DNA from 2 places in the Methylobacillus sp. genome. Region 2 is predicted to be linked to the other one. Evidence: predicted binding sites of a transcription regulator. Region 2 holds the regulator's gene; the other holds the start of a gene.
What was found. The regulator sigma-54, encoded in region 2, starts transcription at its own class of promoters, with help from an activator protein. The targets are predictions, from matches to a motif close to TGGCACNNTTCCTGCT.

Region 1: the regulator sigma-54 is predicted to act here: its motif matches at 5,914-5,929, upstream of V7Z75_RS02260 (LLM class flavin-dependent oxidoreductase).

Annotation. Positions count from the first base shown of each region.
Region 1 is NZ_DAIUFW010000001.1:474,040-484,353, reverse strand. It holds gene V7Z75_RS02280 (ABC transporter ATP-binding protein) at 1-1,446, opposite strand, end outside; gene V7Z75_RS02275 (TonB-dependent receptor) at 1,519-3,924, opposite strand; gene V7Z75_RS02270 (hypothetical protein) at 4,436-4,663, shown strand; gene V7Z75_RS02265 (HAD hydrolase-like protein) at 4,729-5,376, shown strand; gene V7Z75_RS02260 (LLM class flavin-dependent oxidoreductase) at 5,971-7,035, shown strand; gene V7Z75_RS02255 (LLM class flavin-dependent oxidoreductase) at 7,054-8,223, shown strand; gene V7Z75_RS02250 (cupin domain-containing protein) at 8,386-8,661, shown strand; gene V7Z75_RS02245 ([protein-PII] uridylyltransferase) at 8,721-10,314, opposite strand, start outside.
Region 2 is NZ_DAIUFW010000010.1:9,846-20,159, forward strand. It holds gene ptsP (phosphoenolpyruvate--protein phosphotransferase) at 1-982, opposite strand, end outside; gene V7Z75_RS11830 (HPr family phosphocarrier protein) at 1,025-1,294, opposite strand; gene V7Z75_RS11835 (PTS sugar transporter subunit IIA) at 1,287-1,694, opposite strand; gene rapZ (RNase adapter RapZ) at 1,743-2,585, opposite strand; gene hprK (HPr(Ser) kinase/phosphatase) at 2,585-3,547, opposite strand; gene hpf (ribosome hibernation-promoting factor, HPF/YfiA family) at 3,652-3,978, opposite strand; gene V7Z75_RS11855 (RNA polymerase factor sigma-54) at 4,009-5,475, opposite strand; gene lptB (LPS export ABC transporter ATP-binding protein) at 5,495-6,220, opposite strand; gene lptA (lipopolysaccharide transport periplasmic protein LptA) at 6,295-6,834, opposite strand; gene lptC (LPS export ABC transporter periplasmic protein LptC) at 6,860-7,579, opposite strand; gene V7Z75_RS11875 (KdsC family phosphatase) at 7,587-8,111, opposite strand; gene V7Z75_RS11880 (KpsF/GutQ family sugar-phosphate isomerase) at 8,114-9,112, opposite strand; gene V7Z75_RS11885 (NAD(P)/FAD-dependent oxidoreductase) at 9,240-10,314, shown strand, end outside.

The DNA of each region.
Region 1 (10,314 bases), on a different contig from region 2:
TCTGGTCTGCAGGCCGTCACTCAGGCGGTCGAGCACTTCCGTTGCACCCGCTTGCTCCAAGGCTTGCAGGATTTGTTGCTCGCTTGCCTCCGGCTTGGCTAGCCGTAGGTTGGCCTCCAAAGTGTCGGAGAACAAGAAACTTTCTTGAGGAACGACATTAATTTTTTTTCTTAATTCATTTAATTTGAATGATTTTATATTGTTCCATCCTGCCCATGGCGAGCCGATTTCCACGCTCCCGGCATCCGCATCCAGCAAGCGCGGCAGCAATCCCGCCAGGCTGCTTTTGCCGGAGCCCGTCATGCCCACGATCGCCACCACCTCGCCTGGGGCGACTTCCAGATTGCAATCCTGCAATATCGCATTGCCCTGGCCAGGGGATTGGATGCCGACATGATTCAGCCGGATGCCCAATGCCCCTTCTGGAACGGAGTCGGCGCCTGACTTGATCGTCGGCTGCTCGTCGAGCAGTTCCCAGATGCGTGCGGCGGAGGCGCGCGCATCGGCGAAAATCTGGATCACCCGGCCGATGCCCTCGATGCGGAACACCAGCGCATTGGCGACCAGCACCGAGGCAACCAGTTCGCCGATATTGAGCGTGCCTTGCTGCACCAGGTATGCCCCCGCAGCCAGGATCCAGACATGGCTCAAGGCAACCACGGTCTGTGGCAGGGGAATACGCGAGGCGGCATAGGCCAGTGCGCTCCGCGCGTTCTGCATGAAGCTCTGCACCAGCGTCGTGAAAACCGCGACGCGCTGCTGTTCCAGGCCGAAGGACTTGATGACGCGCACGCCGTTCACTCCTTCGCTCAGTTCCTGGTTGACCGCGTCGTAGGCCGCGCCTACGGCGCGATCCAGCGTCACCAGCTTTTCTGTCTGGGTGACGAATAATGCAATGCCGCCCAGCGTGAATGCCAGCGTGCCCAGGCCCAGCCATGGGTGATACCAGGAGAGCAGGGCGACGGAAACCAGCACCCAGAGGCTGGCCTCGAACACCTGGCGCCAGAAGTTGATCAGGGCGTCGCGCACCTTGTCGGCATCTCGCGTGGTACGCGTGACCATTTCGCCCATGCCATGCCGCCAGTGGTAGGCGAGATCCAGCCGCTGCACCTGGTGCAGGATGCGCTCGCGCAGGATGGTGAGCAGGTCTTGGCCGATCACCAGCGACATCAGGCCGCCGATATATTGCAATATGCCCCTGCCAAAAGCGACCAGCAGCAATAGAACGATCCAGTGCAGCGCTTGTGAATATTCCAGGCTGCCATCCGCTAGCCTGGTAATGGCATTGCCGCTCTGGACATCGTTGACCGCTTGGCCGACCAGCCATAGCTGCCATGCCATGCCGATATTGACCAGCGTGAACAAAAGTGCCGTCAGGGAAAATTTTTCCGGCATGTGACGATAGAGGGCGAGGCAACGGAGCAGAGGGGCATGGATGATCGTCATACGTCACGTCCTGTAAAAAACAAGGCACCTGGCCCGCAGGCCAGGTGAACTGAGGCGGGGAGTAATTATTTTTTAAAAGCGCAAGGTCAAGGAAATTCCTGCTGTGCGTGGCGAGCCATAAATCGTGGTGGCGCCGGTCGCAGGTGCTGCAGGCAGGGCATGGGCGATGTATTCCTTGTCGAACAAGTTATTGACATAGCCCGTGACAGAAATGCGGTCGCCCTTGGTGCTGTATGTCACTCGCGCGTTTACCAGCGAATAGCCGTGTTGGCCAAGTAATTTATAGTAGGCATTTTGGGATGCGTTTTGCGCATTCACAAAATAGAACTGGTCGCTGGTATAGTGCCAATCGATGCTTGAAACGATCTTGGCGTCGTTGTCCAAGGGGATGCGGTAAGTTGCTGACAATAGGCTGTTGAAATTTGGTGTGCGCACCAAGTCGTTACCATTGAAATTGGTGGTGCTGTTCTGTACAACCAATTCCTTGAATTCGCTGGATTGCAGGCCGATATTGCCTACTAGGCGCAGGCGGTTGGTAGGCAGGGCTTCCACTTCCAGTTCCAGCCCCTTGATCGATGCTGATTTGGCGTTTTGCAAGTAGGAAACCGTGGTGGTGGCGCCGGCCGGAACGCCGACTACGTTGACTTGGACATCGTCGTAGTCGTAATAGAACAAGCTGGAGTTGAAGTTCAGGCGTCCTTCGAGCCATTCCGACTTGTAGCCCAATTCATAAGCATTCAGCTTTTCCGGCTTGACGGTATTGAGCGCGGCAGTGGCAGTGGCTGCGGTATTGAACCCGCCTGATTTCTCGCCATGCGCAAACTTGAAGAATGCTCGGCTGGTATCACTGATCTTGTATTCCGGCGTGAAATCGTAAGTAAATGAATTCCAGCGTTTTTCCTGCTCGGCATCGAAATTTGTTACCAGTCCTACCGGGTTGGTAAACAAGTTGGTGTCGGTGAATGCGTTCCACCATTGGGCGATGTTGCCGTAGCTGGCGGCGGTAATGCCAGCGCCTGTTGCTGAACGGCGTGAGATATCGGTTTCCTTTTTCTCCGTTGACCAGCGGGCGCCCAAGGTAGTGGCGAAGGAGTCGGTCCAATTGTAAGTGGTGCTGCCGAACAAGGTGAAGCTCGAAGCCTTGTGGCTGTAATCGGTATAGCTGAAATTATTCAAGGCATTGGTTGACGAGCCAATAAAGGCAGGCACAGTGCCGTTTGGCAAGCGCGCGCTGGCGCTATAGGAGTCGATGTCTTCCTTGAACAAGTGAATGCCGGAGAGCCAGTTCCAACGGTCTTCGCGGGGTGAGGCCAGCCGGAATTCTTGCGAATATTGCTTGCTCTTGGCGTCGGTATAACCGCGCGATAGCTCCAGCGGGCTATTGTCGCTATCAGAGAGACTGTTTAAATCCCAATCCTCATACGCGGTGATCGATGTCAGCGTATAAACGCCCAGATCCCAGCGAAATGTTAGATTTGCGCCGTTTTGGGTAGAGTCACTTTTGCCATCAGCATTGGCGGCCACTTCTTTGCGCTTTCCGCTTGGCACATAGCCGAAGCGGAAGGCACCACCTGTGCCAACGCCGGTGACGGTCTGGATGGAGCCGTCGGTCTTATAGTCACGGCGATGTATATTGAGCAGCGCTTCCAGGTTGTCTGTGAGCTGGAACAGCAATTGGCCGCGGATAGCAGTATCCTTTTGGCTGCCGTCGCGTTGACCGGTAAATGTATTGCGGAAATAACCGTCGCGATCCTGGTCATAGAATGAAAGTCTTCCAGCCACACGCTCGCTTACCAGTTCTCCACCAACTGCGCCTTCAAAAATACGTGAGCCGTAATTGCCAATGTCGGCTTTCACATAGTTTTCGCCTGAATCAAAGCTGGGCTTCTTGCTGATGATATTAACGGCGCCTCCAGTTGTATTCTTGCCCCACAAAGTTCCTTGCGGGCCGCGCAGCACTTCTACGCGGTCAAGGTCAAATAACGGAAAGCCTGTAGCAGTGGCATTGCTGAGATAGACATCATCCAGATAGATGCCGACAGGACTGGCCATATCGATTTGTTGCTGGCCAGCGCCCACACCACGAATCCACCAGCGAGGGCGGCCGTTTGCCTGGGTGTTCGCCGATGCGTTCGGGACATAGTTAAGCACTTCGCTTGCAGAGCGGCCTATCCCGCGGTCCTGCAAATCATTTCCTCCCAGTACAGAAATTGCAGTGGGGACTTCTTGTGCATTTTCTTCGCGCTTGTTCGCTGTCACCACCACGCTGCCAAGGGCAGATTCGATCTCCTTGGGCTGAGCCGCAGTGACGCCGGTATTGGCGTCAGCGTTGTTTTCAGTGGTTTCCACCGCGCTGTTTTTTTCCTGTTCATCAGCGGCATGAGCGGAGCCGAGGAGCAGGCTGCCAGTGAGCACGCCAAGGAGGGCATGGGCAACAGGCTTGCGGATGAAGGCGATAGCTAGGTTCTTGGATGGCATATGGTTCCCTGAAATCATGATGAAAACGAAATTGCATTGATGAAACGTCAATGCCAAGTGGCAGGAACCATGCCAATGTTCTGGTTTTTAATTAACTTATTGAATTTAAATATAAATAATTTTATTTGACAGGTGTTTGGCGTGCTGTTGTGTTTTTTTGGCAACAGGAATCGTGGTGCTGGATCATCATCTGTTGTTTTCTGAACAGTTGATCTGGCATTGCCTTGGGTATGTTGATTTATGTGTTGCTTTGCGAGCACCTGTTGATTCTCGATCATCTGCTTTGGTCGGGATGGGGAGGTTGTGTTCGTTTTGCAGCAGAAATATCCGCGCGGGATTGGGTGCTGGAAGCTCTATATGGGGTTGGTGGATACTGAAAAGTGTGGAAAATTTTTAATTAATAATATATTTAAAAACAAATTGATATTTAATATTTTTGATAAATAGGATTAATAATATTCTGTATCAGGATAGCTATTTTTCTACCTCAAGGCAGAAGGTGGCACGGTGTTTGCGGAAGTCCAGGCTCAATCATTCTTCATTTCGAGGATTCGACCGCGACAACACACCGTCCGTCCTGGGGGTGCCAGAAGACTTCCAGGTCGAGATATTGATCGCAATCGGCAAGCAGAGGGAAAGCGCGGCTTTGCCCGAGGATATCCAGGCGAGGGAACAGCCGACCCCGCGCAAGCCCTTGGCGGGGTTTTACGCCGAAGGCCAGTTCAATTTCAAGGAGTAGCGCAATGACACTCCGGTTTGGAGGCGCATTGCCGATGAAAAAGCGGAATTTCCTGAGTGATTGAGATGCGCCACGACAAGCTGCTTTTCGATCTGGACGGCACGATCAGCGATCCTTTGACCGGAATCGCGCGCTGCATCAATCATGCGTTGCATCACGCCGGGTATCGTACATATACGGAGGCCGAATTGGGCCCTTTTGTCGGGCCTCCGCTTGATCAGACCTTCCAGGCAATCACCGGGAGCAGCGACCAGAATGAGATCAGGGCATTGGTGGAGAAGTATCGGGAACGCTATGCCGACATCGGCTACGCGGAGAATCAGTTGTACCAGGATATGGATATTGTTATCGCAAGGTTGTATGAAGCCGGGACGGTCATGGCAGTCTGCACTTTCAAGCCTCAGGTATATGCGGAGAAAATCCTGGAACTGTTCGATCTCAGGCAGTATTTCCGCTTTGTCAGCGGCGGGGATATTGGCATCAGGAAATGGCAGCAGATTGCGGAACTGAAAGCGCTTGGCCTTGCAACGGAACGCACCCTGATGATAGGCGACCGGAATGTAGACCTGACTGCGGCGTTGCGGAATCATCTGCCATCCGCCGCAGTGTTGTGGGGATATGGTTCGGCGGAGGAGCTGCTGCCCCACGACCCTTTGCATGTCTTTCGCCGCCCGGGCGAGCTTTTGCAGTTGAGGGGATGGATTGTTGTTTAGTCATTAACACTTCAGGCGCAATCGCAGTGGGTATTGTGCCGTATTCAGCGAACATTATCGGTTCGGAGATATCTCTCCAATAGCGGTTGGGCATTGTCGCGCTGCCTTTCGCTTGCCAGCGAGTCCCTTTCATTTGCTTCGCCAAATAAAAGTAACCAAAGCAAAGGCGACCCCGGTGCCCTGCGTTGCTCGTGCCGGATGGGGGCTTGCTGAACTCGCTGCGCTCAAACAGACGCAAGCCCTGAATCCATCCAGCACTGTGCTACTCGGCGCAGCCAAACGGGGGCAACGTCAAACCCCAACCCGCTCTTGGCATTGCTGCGCTCGCCATTGGCCTTGAGGGGGCGTGCATGCCTCAACTGTTTGAATTCAGTCAGTTAAAACATGCCAACTGTTGCAATAAAAACAGTTTGGGCTGTGAATTGGCCTGGATTGGGTAGGCTGTCGTGTGACTTGAAATAAAGAGTAGTGGGATTAATCCAATAAATTCAACCTTCTAAAAAATCCCATATATGAATGATGGGAATTTGCAGGAAATGGCATGGTTTCTGCGATAAGTATGGTGATCTAAATAGAAATATCGCGGAGATATGCATGACAGTTAAATTTTTCTGGCAAGCGCAGACCTCAGGGGATGGGCGCTATGCCGACGCCGAAAAACGCATCCGGGGCGAAAGGGCCGACAGTCGGCCTTATTTCCTGCCGGGCGTGACCGACCCTCGCGGCCAGCGTTTCAATTATTTCGACCATTTGCACCAGATCGCCAAGGCGGTGGAACTGGCCAAGTTCGACGGCATCAAGGTCAGGAACGATCCTGAAGGAGACGAATCCTGGATCGTCGCCGGCTACCTCAGCCGTGCGACGCGCTACTTGACGGTGCTGGCAGAGTTCGACGCCTCGCGCGGCTCGGCAGTTTATGCCGCCAAGAACGCGGTGAGCTACCAGCGCTTTACCGAAGGCCGTTTTGCCTGGCAGATAGGCGTGGAGTCCGATGAGGCGAAGCGCAGACAGCAGGGCGACTTCGCGGCGCAGGCGGACCTGTATCCAAGGGTAGAGGAGTTTGTCACTGTGGCCCGCAACGTCATCACCACGACCGGGTACGACTTTGACGGCCGCTTCTTCCAGGTGTTGCAAGGCGGCTTCCAAGGGCCGCTTTCCGGTCAGAAGGTTCCTCCCATCTATCTATCCGGCGAGACGGACGAGGCATATGCCCTCTCAGCCAAGCTTGCCGACGTGCATGTGCTGGAAGCGCAGCCGCTGGATGAAGTCGCAAAGAAAATCTCGCTTTTACGCAACCTGGCAAGCAAGCAGGGCCGTACATTGCAAATCGGCCTGCGCGTGGATGTGCTGGCGCGCGAAACCGAGGAGGAAGCGGTATTCGACGCCAAGCGTTATGCCGAACAGAGCGGCCAGCAAGCCGACGACAGCAATACCGCAGGGTTGTGGCAGGGCTTGACCACAGCCAGCACCGGCGCAAGCGCCGCGCTGGTCGGCAGCTTCGAGCAAGTCACGGAACAATTGGCCGCGCTGGCGGAAGCGGGCGTTGAGCAGTTCATCCTGGGCGCCGTCCCCAGCCTGGAAGAGGCCTACTGCATTGGCGAGAATGTCCTGCCGCCGCTGCGTTCCCTGATAAACGGCGCCAGCCAGCGCGCAGCCTGATAGAGGAGTCGATATATTATGGCAATTGATGTTTTCTGGAGAATTCCAACGCACGGCGAGCCAAGCTCGCTGCGCAACAAGCTGCACCACCGCGGCGACTGGTCGCAGCAGCAAGGCGACCATATCGTGCAAAAAGGCCTCAGCGGAGGCCATGGCGACGGTTTCAACAACCTCGACTATATCGCCGAGGTGGCGCGTGCCGCCGAGATATCGGGCTTCCAGGGCGGCTTGATCCCTTCCTTCCCGATGACCGACGAGCCGTGGGCGATTTCCTCGTTCCTGGCGCGCGAGACCAGTACTTTCCGCTTCATGATCGCGTTCCAGCCGGGCTTCCTGAACCCAGTCGTGGCCGCGCGCATGACGGCTAGCCTGCAACGCGCCACCGGTGGCCGTGCCCTTTACAACGTGATTACCGGCGGTGGCGGCCCTGCCCAACTGTGGTGGGGCGACGTAGCGCCGCACGACGACCGCTATGCGCGCACGACAGAATTCCTGGACGTATTGCGCGGCGTATGGAGCGGGAACAGTTTTTCCTACCAGGGCAAGTTCTACCAGGTGGAGAATGCGGCGCTGCCGGCCCAGCTCCTGGGCCAGGACTTTCCTGAGATTTACTTCTCCGGTTCGTCCGACGCGGCCCTGGCTTCCGCCTCCAAGCATGCGGACTATTATCTTTCATGGCTGGAGCCTTTCGACCAGTTGCGCGACAAGTTCGACCGCGTGAAGGAGCGCACCGCCGCATTGGGCCGCAAGATCAAATGCGCAGTGCGCGTGGACATCATTGCCCGCCGCACCGAGGAGGAGGCCTGGCGCGAAGTGCAGCGCGGGTTTGAAAACCTCGATGACGCCGCGCGCGAGCGCTACAAGCGTTTCGCCCAGCAAACCGGGGATTCCGTCGGCGCCAGCCGTCAGCGCAGCAATGCGCCGAAGGAGCTCAATGATTACCGCGACTTCATCATCCATCCCAACGTCTGGTCCGGTCTCAGCCTGCTGCGCGGCGGGCAGACCCAGGGCATCGTCGGCAGCTACGAGCAGGTGGCCGAGCGCCTGGATGACCTGGTCAGGCTTGGCGCGGATGCTTTCATCCTCGCCAGCACTCCGCACCTGGAAGAGGCTTATCGCGTTGGCGAAGAAGTATTGCCGTTGGTGCGCGGTCACGACAGCGCGCCAGTCTTGCGCGCGGTGGGATAACAGCAAGGGTTAAGGCGGCCTTGGCGGCCTGACCTGCAAAGGACTGGTGGAAAAATTGCTGAAATGAATCGCATTTACTCGGGAATGGGTCTACATGTTAAAATCTACGATCCAAGCAGGTCGTTTCATGCGGCTATTCAATTTTTAGATGAAGGATGTTAAATGAGCCAAATTATTATCGAGCACAACCCAAGTGAAGAAAAACTGAAGGAACTGGGCGTTGCCAACTGGTCCATCTGGGAAAAGGAAGTGTCTAAGTTTCCACTGGATTTCGGTATCAAGGAAACTGCATATGTTCTCGAAGGCGAAATCCTGGTGACACCAAAGGGTGGCGAACCAGTCCGCATCGTTCCTGGTGACCTGGTTGTGTTCCCTGTTGGCCTGCAAAGCAGCTGGGAAGTGGTCAAGCCACTGCGCAAGCACTACAAGCACGGTTAATTGCCGGATTGATCAAAAGAAAAAGCCCCGCATTGCGGGGCTTTTTCTTTGTAGCAGCTTTAAAGCTGTTCGCGTAATGAGGCCTCAAGTTGTGTCAGAACACCTTGATCCAGGCGTTGGCCTGATTGATCCGAGATCAGGAAAGTATCTTCCGCGCGATTGCCCAAGGTGTTGATCTTGGCGGTATGCAGGCGGATATGATGCTGCTGTAGCACATGGGCAATACGTGAGAGCAAGCCTGGCCTGTCATTGGTAGCGATATCCAGGATGGTGTTGTTGCTGTCAGCTTCCTGTTTCAAGGTGACTTCAGGCTTGATGGGCATGTGCTTGACCTGTCGACTGATGCGGCCCTGCGCTGGAGCGTCTGGAAGAGCTTTACTAGTCAATTTTTGTGTCAATTCATATTCGATAAAATTTAATAAATCACGAGAACTTAGTTTCTTATTTGATTGATATAAAACAAGAAAATTATCAAGAGCATAACCATGTTGAGTAGTGTGAACCTTGGCTTCCACAATGTTGTAGCCAAGCTTGCCGAAAAAACTGCAGATACGGGCAAAGATATCCGCTTGGTCGGGCATGTAGATCATGGTCTGGATGCCGTCTCCTGCAGGACTCAATCTGGCACGCACGATAGGTAGTTGGGTATTGATATGGTCAAACAGCAGGCGGGTGTTCCAGGCGATGAGATGAGCTTCGTGGCGCAGGAAATAAGCCGGGCCAAACTGTTGCCATAGCGGCAAATAGGTGTTTTCGACGATGCCGTAGTAATTCAGGATTTCCTTGGCCTGCTGCTGTCGTGCGGCCAGCTCTGCATCCAGGCTGCTGCCGCGCAATATGCGTTGGGTAGCGCGGAACAGATTTTCCAGCAGCGCGGCTTTCCAGTTATTCCATACTTTAGGGCTGGTACCGCGAATATCTGCCACAGTGAGCAGGTATAACGCGACAAGGCGCTGCTCGGTGGCGACGTAGCTGGCGAATTTCTCCACTACTGCCGGGTCGGACAGATCAGATTTTTGCGCAGTAGTGGACATCACCAAATGAGCCTCTACCAGCCAGGCGACCAGCCCGCCGTCTTCCTTGGAGAGATTGTGCTGCTTGCAAAATCGGCGCGCATCGACTGCGCCCAAGGTGGAGTGATCGCCGCCGCGTCCTTTGGCAATGTCATGGAACAGCGCACCTAAATACAGCAGATATGGCTTGGGAAATTCCTTGAACAGGCGGCTGCATACCGGAAACTCATGCAAAAAGTCGGGGTTGGCGAAGCGTCGCAGATTGGCGAGCACATTCAGGATATGTTCGTCCACTGTATAGACATGGAACAGGTCGTGCTGCATCTGGCCGGAGACGCGCCCGAACGCAGGGATATAGCGCCCAAGCACGCCATAGCGGTTCATGCGTTTCAGAGTGCGGGTAATGCCTTCTGGTTGCTGGATAATCTGCATGAACAAGGCTTTATTCCTGGGATTGCTGCGGAATTGTGGCGTAATTTCGCTCTTGGTGCGATGCAGGGCACGCAGCAGGTTGGCTCCCATGCCTTTGAGTTCCGGGTGCTGTTGCAAAACCAGAAAGCTTTCGAGGATGGCGGAAGGATCATCGTAGAGCAGGGTGGGGCTCTTGGTTTCCAGCAGGCCATTGACAGCCTCGAAGCGC
Region 2 (10,314 bases):
AGGCCGCAAACTGCTCTTCTTCATCCGGCATCTCCCGCCGGTTCATGAACAGGAATTCGGTACGGTAAAGGCCAATCCCGGTAGCGCCGAGCGATTTTGCCTTGGGCACGTCGGACGGTACCTCGATATTGGCGTGCAGCTCGACCTCCACGCCATCCAGCGTCACGGCCTTGGTCTGCCTGAGACGTTTGAGCTTCTGCTGCTCCAGCTCCCATTCTTCCTGGCGCAGCTTGTATTCCGCCAGCGTGCTCTTGTCAGGATTGACGAGCACAACGCCATGGTTGCCATCAACAATGATCAGCTCGCCATCACGGATCAGGTCGCATGCGCGGTGCAATGCCACGATGGATGGAATGCCCAGGCTGCGCGCGAGAATCGCGGTATGCGAGGTCACGCCGCCAACATCGGTAATGAAGGCAGCAAACTGATGATGCTTGAACTGGATGGCGTCGGCTGGAGAAATATCATGCGCTACGAGAATCAATGCGCTTTCATTCGGCCGCGTGGCAACCTCGCTGGGATGCCCGAGCAATACCTTGATAATGCGCTCCACCACTTGCACCACATCCTGCTTGCGCTCGCGCAGGTATTCGTCATCGATCAGCTCGAACTGGGCCACCAGCTCGTTCATCTGCTGCTTCAATGCCCATTCGGCATTGCACAGCTCTTGTTCAATAATCACTTTGGGCGCTTCCGACAAATGCTTGTCAGCCAGGATCATCAGGTGGGTATTGATAAAGGCCGCCAGCTCCGCAGGCGCGGTGACAGGCAATTGCTCCTTGATGGTTTCCAGATCATGCCGGACGCGTTCCAGCGCCTGCTCGAAGCGAAGAATCTCGGCCACCAGCGCTTTTTTCGGAATCTGGTAATGCACGACTTCCACCAGCGCATTGCTGATGATATGGGCCTGACCAATGGCAATGCCGCTGGACACGCCAACGCCATGCATGGAAAAACTGACCTTGCTGCCTTGAGCCACCATGAGCGATTCCTGAAAAAGGGAAGAAACTTAAGTGCTAGTAGATTATTCCGGCTCGCCGAACCGCTCATTGATCAGCTTGACCAGGGCGTCCATCGCCGCCTGTTCATCGCTGCCATTAGTCTCCAACGTCACAATACTGCCCTTGCTGGCCGCCAGCATCATCACGCCCATAATGCTTTTGGCATTGACGCGGCGACCATTGCGCTCAATCCATATTTCACAGGCATGCCGGCTGGCGGTCTGGGTGAGTTTGGTGGAAGCGCGCGCATGCAAGCCGAGTTTATTGATGATTTCTATTTCTTGTTTAATCATGATGCTTACAGGAATCCTTGGAAAAATGCACAACCCCGTCGCGGCCGCCACTGATGGCCTTCTCGACAAGGTTCATGATGCTGCCGTTTCTATAGGTCAGCACACGCACCAGCATGGGAAGGTTCACCCCTGCCACCCCCTCCACATGCCCTGGCTGCAACAGCCGGGTCACCAGATTGCAAGGTGTGGCGCCATATACATCGGAAAGTATCAGCACACCCAGCCCCTCGTCCAGTTCCTTGATCATCTGTTGGGCCTGCGGCAACAGCATGACCGGGTCGTCATGCGTTCCCACTCCCAACTGGCGCAACAATGGCGGCCTTGAACCCATGACATGGCTGGCGCAATGGATCAGGCTTTCACCCAATGTCCCATGCGCGATGATGAGTATTCCTATCATGCCGTTATATCCTGTTGAATCGTGATATCGCCAGCGCAGTCAGCTGCACTAGCCTTGCTCCAGTGAGCGATGTCTGACCATCACACGCTGTTGCTGATGGCGGAAATAGCTCGCCAGACGCTCCGTCAGGTAAACCGAGCGGTGCTGCCCGCCCGTGCAGCCGATCGCCACGGTCAGATAGCTGCGGTTATCCGCAACAAAGCTGGGCAGCCAGCGTTCGATGAACTGGCGGATGTCCTCATACATATCTTGTACGCTTTCATGCTGCTCAAGAAAATCGCATACCGCTTTGTCCTGCCCGGTTTTGGGCCTGAGCGCGAGATCGTAATAAGGGTTGGGCAGGCAACGCACATCGAATACATAATCCGCATCGAGCGGAATACCATGCTTGAAGCCAAAAGAGGAAAACAGCAGCACCAGCTCGCCGTTTCTCTGAGTAACGAATTCCCTGACCCAATGCCGCAAGGCGTTGGCGCTGAGATTGCTGGTATCGATGCGCAAGCCCAGATCCACCAATGGTTCCAGCAAGTGCCGCTCGTGGCTGATGCTTTCTGCCAGTGTACTGGTGTCGTTGCTCAACGGGTGGCGACGACGCGTTTCGCTGTAGCGTTTGACCAGGGTTTCGACATTGGCCTCCAGGAAAAGTACCTGGACATCCATGCCCTCTCCCTTGAGCGTGCGGATATTGCCCGGCAATGCTTCCAGGGATGCGCTGCGGGTATCGATGCTGATCGCTACGCGTTCATGCTGTACTTGGCCCAGGTGTTCGGAAATTTGTGGCAGCAAGGTGGCTGGCAGATTATCGACGCAGTAGTAACCGCTGTCCTCCAGCAGCTTGAGGACAATACTTTTGCCTGAGCCTGAAAGACCGGTGACGATAACGAGCTGCATCATTTCTCCGCTTGTTGCTTGAGCTTCCGTGCCGTGCGCGCCATCTCGCGATGCTGACGCTGCATGAACTGTTTGGTACCGTTGATGCCGCGCAACAGCAGCATATGATTGCGTACCGCCACTTCGACCAGTACGGCGATATTGCGCCCTGCTGCCACGGGAATCACCACCTTGGGGACGGTAACCTCAAGAATTTTCTCATGATGAGACTTGATCTTCAGTCTGTCCAGCGGCTCCATGGTATCCGCCATCTGCAACTGCACGATCAGGTCAAGCGGCTTGGTCGGTTTAACGGCATTGTCGCCGAACAAGGCGCGAATATTGAGCACGCCCAGGCCGCGCACCTCAAGGAAATCCTGCAGCAATGGCGGGCAACGCCCTTCCAGCCGGTCGGGGGCAACGCGGTAGAAATCGACGATATCATCCGCCACCAGGCGATGGCCGCGTGAAATCAATTCCAGTGCCAGTTCGCTTTTGCCGATGGCAGGATCGCCCTTGATCATGAGGCCAAACCCCTGCACCTCGAGGAATACCCCGTGCTGGCTTTCAGACACCGCCACCGCTTGCGCGAGGTAATGACTCAAGACATCCATCAGCTCGGGGCTACGTAGTGGTGAAGCCAGCAAAGGCGTCTTGTATTCGTCTGCAGCCGCAACCAGCTCATCTGGCGCCACTTCGCCATTAGCGACGATGATGGCGGCGAGGTCAGCGGAAAAAAGATTCTTGATAGCCTGCTGCAACTCGCGCGGATGCAGGCTGAGAAGATAATCCATCTCTGCGCACCCCAATACCTGTACCCGGTTGGGATGCACGAAATTCAGGTGGCCGATCAACGCCAGCGAAGGCTTGGTAACAGTTTCACTGGTCAACGGATTCTCGCCGCCCGCCAGACCTGCTATCCATTTGAGCTTGAGTTTGCGGCGCGTGTCGTTGTAGAGCTGGGAAACACTGATTTCGGCCATGTGGCTTGATTCTCTGGGAATGATCAGTCAGAAGAAACAACTAAATAGGGTACCGATTCCATCACTTCGACAGAAGCGGTACCCGTTTGCAGCATAGACAGGATTTACTCGACGGTTTGATGCTTGACGCCGCCGTCAGCCTGGTTATGGCTGCTGACCTTTTCCTTATGCTTCAATACTTGGCGATCCAGTTTGTCAGCAAGCGAATCAATCGCGCTATACATATTCTCCGCACCGCATTCGGCATGCAGGTCGTTCCCCGGAACACGCAGGGTGGCTTCCGCCTTTTGCACCAATTTTTCCACGCTGAGCGTCACCTTGAGATCAATGACATGATCAAAGTGATTGCTGAGTCGGGCCAGCTTGGACTGCACATATTCGCGCAGGGCTGGGGTAACCTCTAGATGATGTCCGGTCAGGTGCAAATTCATAACACTCTCCTTACTTAAAAAACGCGCAAATCAAAGCGACTTGCGCTGGTTGGCCGCGGGAATCTGTAGAGATTCGCGGTATTTTGCTATGGTTCTTCTTGCAACCACAATCCCCTGTTTACCGAGAATATCAGCAATCTGGTTGTCAGACAGCGGCTTCCTGGGATTTTCCTCGCCCACCATCTGCTTGATCAATGCGCGGATGGCCGTGGCGGAACACGCGCCACCGGATTCCGTTGCCACATGACTGCCGAAAAAATATTTCAATTCGTAGACGCCGCGTGGAGTGAGCATGTACTTTCTTGTCGTCACGCGTGAAACCGTGGATTCGTGCAAGCCAAGCTCATCGGCAATTTCACGCAGCACCAGCGGGCGCATGGCCACTTCCCCATGCTCGAAGAAATTGCGCTGCCGATCAACAATCGCCTGGGATACGCGCAGGATGGTAGAGAAACGCTGCTGGATGTTCTTGATCATCCATTTGGCTTCCTGCATCTGGCTCATCAAGTATTGGCTGGAACTGTCGCGGTTGCGTTTCAGGATGTTGGCATACAATTGATTGATGCGCAGCTTGGGTATCACTTCATCATTCAGGCTCGCGATCCAGATACCTTTGACTTTTCTGACCACGACTTCATGCTGGATATAGTGATCCGAGGCAATATGACTGAACTCGCTGCCAGGGCGCGGATTCAGTTGGGTCACAAGCTGCTGCACCGCTTTCAATACACCATCATCGCAATTCAGCAGCTTGCGCAAGCGCGTGTAATCCCGGCTCGCCAGCAAAGGCAGGTATTGCCCAGCCAACGTGATCGCCTGTGCCAAGTGAGGAGTGTCCTCGGGCAATGTCCGCAACTGCAAGACCAGGCACTCAGCCAGGTTGCGCGCGCCAATACCGGGCGGATCCAGGTTCTGGATATGCTTAAGTGCGATTTCCAGTTCCAACAACTCAATTTCCAACTCTTCCGGCAACAATGCTGCCAACTCTTCCAACGGTTGCTCAAGGTAGCCGTCATCATTGATGGCATCCACCAGCACCATGGCCAGCGTCTGGTCGCGCTCGGAAAGTGGCATCAGTTTGATCTGCCCCAGCAGATGCTCACGCAATGTAGGGTTTACTGCTTCCTGGAAGCTGAAATCGTTATCGTCGTCATGATTACCACCACCCTCCTCCCAGCGGTTGCTACCCTGAAAAGACTCGAAGTAGTCATCTGCCGCACCGCCGGATTCCGGCATTGGCAGATCGTCGGCTACGGGTTCGGATGTTTCGGCTGTCGTCTGGCCAGAGGCCACGTCATGAGAGGGGCCATAGCTATCGGATACGTCAGCAGCACCATCCGGGCCATCGACGCGTTCCAGCAAAGGGTTGGCCTGCAGCAGCGATTCCAGCTCCTGGTTCAGCTCTTGCGAAGACAGTTGCAGCAGCTTGATAGATTGCTGCAACTGCGGCGTCAATGTCAGATTCTGGGAAAATTTAAGCTGTAGACTTTGTTTCATCTTTACTTTTGTGCCACGACTACAGGCGGAAGTCCTTGCCTAGATACACTTCTCTCACACTTTCATTATGGATGATCTCGCTGGGCTTGCCCGAGGCAAACACGCGGCCCTCGTTCACGATATAGGCACGGTCGCAGATGCCCAATGTCTCACGCACATTATGGTCGGTGATCAGTACGCCGATACTGCGCTCGGTCAAAAAGCGCACGATCTTCTGAATATCCAGCACTGCGATCGGGTCGATCCCGGCAAATGGCTCATCCAGCAGAATAAAGCTGGGGTTGGTCGCCAGACAGCGGGCAATTTCCACCCGGCGGCGCTCGCCACCGGAAAGGCTGACGGCCATGTTGTCGCGTATATGGGTGATATGGAGTTCATGCAGCAGAGATTCAAGCTGTTCCTTGCGCTGTGCATCCGTCATATGGTGCTGCAACTCCAGGATAGCCTGGATATTTTCCGTCACCGTCATTTTGCGGAAAATAGACGGCTCCTGCGGCAGGTAGGCCAGGCCCATGCGCGCGCGCTGGTGAATCGGCATCCGGCTCAAATCCTTGCCGTCGAGCAGGATGCGGCCACCATCCAGCGGCACCAAGCCTACCATCATATAGAAACTGGTGGTCTTGCCCGCGCCGTTCGGCCCCAACAAACCTACTACCTCACCACTGTTGAGTTGCAGGGAGATATCCTGCACCACAGTGCGTGACTTATATTTCTTGCGCAGGCTTTCTACGATTAATTCACTCATGTATGCAATATCTAAACAGGGCAATATTCTTGGGTTCGCTTTCGCGCTGGAAGTTTCTTTCCATGTACTCGAGCTCAGGGGGCGTCTGCTGCCGGCTTTTTCTTGGGTTGGATGATGGCACGCACACGCCCGCCCGGCGTGGCTGGCGTGGCCGCCTGTGAGCCGCCGCTGATGACTTCCGCATATTCGGCGTTGGCGTCATACATGATGTAATCCCCATGCACGATATCTTCCCCGCGCTTGACCCATGCCTTGGTGAACAGCTGCACCTTGTCCATGCGTCCATCATACTCTATACGCTGGGCACTGCCCTCCATGTACTCGTTCTTGCCGTCGCGCTTCTGCTTGAAGGTAGTGGGGTTGCCATAGGAGGTGCTGTGCTGGAAGCCTTCCTTGTCCTCGCGCACGATCAGCCTGTCTCCACGGATCACCAGCGTCCCCTGAGTCAGGATCACGTTGCCGGTATAAGTGCTGGTCTTCTTGGCATCATTGACCTGTACCGAATCAGCTTCCAGTTCGATCGGTTTCTCCCGGTCCGCCTTTTCGGCATGAACATTGACGGCAAACATGCTTGCCATAAAAGCAAGCAATAAAGAATAACGCAGGGTGCGCATAAAATCTCCGCTGAAGAATTGCATTCTATTTTTTGGTTTTAGCTGGCAGCTTAGCATTTTTACTATTACCGGATTGGGTTTGTCTGCCAGCCTTGTTCACGGCAGGTTTTGCTGCCGCCTGTTTAGGCCGGGTTGTAGGTTGGGGTTTGCGGGCAGGCTGTTTTTTGACAGCCGGACGCTCGTAATGCGCACGCACGCGCTTGTTCAATTGGATGGTCTGGTTTTTCTTGTCATAGACCATGCCAACCGCCCGCACGATGCTTTTCGGCCCTTGAGTGATCACTACAGGCCGGTCGGTGGAGGCAATATTTCTATCCGGCTCTATCCGCAGGTATTCCGTCGTCAATGTCATCTCCTGGCGGTCGCCCCAGGCTGGTCGCACGACGCGTACATTGTCATAGATATCCACGATATCGCCTTTGCTGGAAACATGGCCGCGCTTTCCTTCGATAGTCGTGGGCGGAGCATTCACGCCATATTGCGTGAAATGCGGATTTTCCAGCTCGGTGGTGTCATCATCCGGGTAATGCCGCATCTCGGAGGCCTTGAGGATATGGCTGATGTTGCCTGCGGCGTCGGTCTTGGTCGTGGCAAAGTTGTTCAGGATATAGTCGGGATCATGGCGTGTGCTGCCATCCACTTTCGGTGCAGGCGGCTGCACCGTGCGATCTATCCATAGCGTCAGCAAGGCAAGCACGCCCAGCACCGCCAGCGGAAAAAAAATGGTATTGACGCGCCCCTGCATATCCGGCTTATTTCAGATACGGCGCCATTTGCGCATCGAATGTGCCCTGGGCCTTCATGAGCAACTCGCAAACCTCACGAACGGCACCACACCCGGCCTGGCGCTCGGTGGTGTAGTGGGCATACTCCTTCACCAGCGGCATGGCATGCGGTACGGTAATGCCTAGCCCGGCACGGCGCATGGGCGGGATATCAATGACATCATCGCCCATGAACAAACACTCTTCAGCAGATACACACTGCTTTTCCAGCAAGTCGTTAAATGCTTCCAGCTTATCGTCCACGCCCTGATAAATGATATGCACGCCTGTATTCTCGGCACGCTTGACTACCACATTGGATTTACGCCCGGTGATATACGCCAGACGGACACCGGTATTCCCCAGCAGCTTCATTCCCAAACCGTCCTGGGAGTGGAATATCTTGTATTCCAGACCATCATCGCCCAGCATCAAACCGCCATCAGTCAGGACGCCATCCACGTCAAATACCGCAACCTTGATGCGTTTTGCGCGCTCTTCCAGAAAAATCACTTCTAAACCACCTTTGCCATCAATAGGTCGTGCATGTTTAATGCCCCGACCAAGTTACCCTGCTGGTCAACGACCAACAGGCTGCTGATTGAATATTGCTCCATCAATGCCACCGCATCCACCGCCAGTTGCTCGGGCAGGATAGTCTGCGGATTCCGGTGCATCACGTCGCCCATACTGGTGCCGTGAATATCGACACCAGCCTCGAACGCCCGCCGCAAGTCACCATCAGTGAATATTCCCACCGGCTTGCCCGCATCATCGAGCACAGCCGTCATGCCCAAACCTTTGCGCGATATTTCCAACAGGCCGTCCTTGAGAAGGCTACTACTGGAAATACTTGGAATATCGCCGCCATGGCGCATGACATCCTGCACATGCAACAGCAGACGCCGCCCAAGCGAGCCGCCAGGATGTGCCAAGGCAAAATCCTCGCGCGAGAACCCGCGTTGATCCAGCAAGGTGACCGCCAGCGCATCGCCCAGCGCCAATGCCGCCGTGGTGCTGGCGGTCGGCGCCAGCCCGAGCGGACATGCCTCCTGCGACACATGCGCATCAAGGAAAACATCTGCCGCCTTGGACAAGGTGGAAAGCCGGTTGCCGGAAATGCTGATCAGCTTGGCGCCAATGCGCTTCAGCGGCGGCAGGATAGCCAGCAACTCATCCGCCTCGCCGGAATTCGACAGCGCGATCACCACATCATCACGGGTAATCATGCCCAGATCGCCATGGCTGGCTTCGGCAGGATGCATGAAAAAAGCGGGGGTTCCGGTGCTAGCCAGCGTGGCGGCAATCTTGTTGCCGATGTGGCCCGACTTGCCAATGCCAGTCACGACAACTCGGCCACGGCATTGTAAAATTAACCCAACTGCGTTGACGAAGTTCTCATCCAGGCGCTCGGCCAATGCCTGCACCTCACGCGCCTCGATCGCCAATACTTCTCGCGCAAGCTGCAATGGCGCAGTCGCGCTATCGCTTGTCTGTAACTCGGAAATTCCCATATATGCCAAGTATAAAAGGGAATGTTCGCTGAATAAAGGATATGCCGCGAAGTCGGCATAATTTTTGCGTAATGAATCTGTTCGAGCCGCTTTTCCCCATCATGGCCGTCTCCATGAAATGTCCATCATGAGCCAGCATGTCCTGATCGCCGGTGGTGGCATCGTCGGCTGCTTAACCGCCATGGAGCTTGCTTCCCGTGGCTGCCAGGTAACCATAGTCGAGCGCAACCAGATCGCCAGCCAAACCTCGGGAGAGTCCTCCTGGGCAGGGGCTGGCATCATGTTTCCATTGCTGCCGTGGATGTACTCCGAACACGTCAATACCTTGACCAACCGCGGCGCGGCGCAATATCAGAAGATATGCGAGCACCTACTTGAAGAAACCGGCATAGACCCGCAAATGCTCAAATCCGGTTTCCTGCTGCTGCCCAATTTTGACCATTCAGCGGCATTGTTATGGTGCGAGCAATATCAAGCGCAGGTAGAAGAAGTCCATGCCACCGATTTCGGCGTGCGCTCCCCCATCGAGGAAAAGGCATTATGGCTACCGAAAGTAACCCAGGTACGACCGCCCTGCCTTATGCACGCCCTGCGCGCCTGGCTGGAAAAAAACAATGTACGGCTACTGGAGCATACCGAGCTCATGCCGCTCAATACTACCTCCAGCAAACTCACTGGCTGGCGCACCACGGCTGGCGAACTGCTTGAGGCAGACCGCTTCATCGTGACCTCTGGCGCCTGGAGCTTCGAGTTGCTGAAAGAGGTAGCCAGCAAATTGCAAATCAAGCCCATGCGCGGCCAGATCCTGCTCTACAAGCCGGAACGCAACCCCGAAGCCATAATTTACCGCGAAGGCTTCTACCTGGTGCCGCGCCGCGATGGTTATCTATTGGCCGGCAGCACTCTGGAAGATGTGGGGTTCAATCCTTCCGTCACCGGACATGTGCGCGATGAAATCCATGCCAAGGCAACAGCCCTGCTGCCCGAACTCGCCTCCGCCCCCATCATCAAGCACTGGAGCGGCCTGCGCCCCGGCACGCCTGCAAACCTGCCCATCATCGGCCCGCATCCAGCGATAGAAAACTTGTTCCTCAATACCGGACATTTCCGCTATGGCCTGACCATGGGCCCAGCCAGCGCCAGCCTGATTGCAGCCATGGTCTGTGATGAGCAGCCCTGGACAGACCCTGCACCGTTTGCCT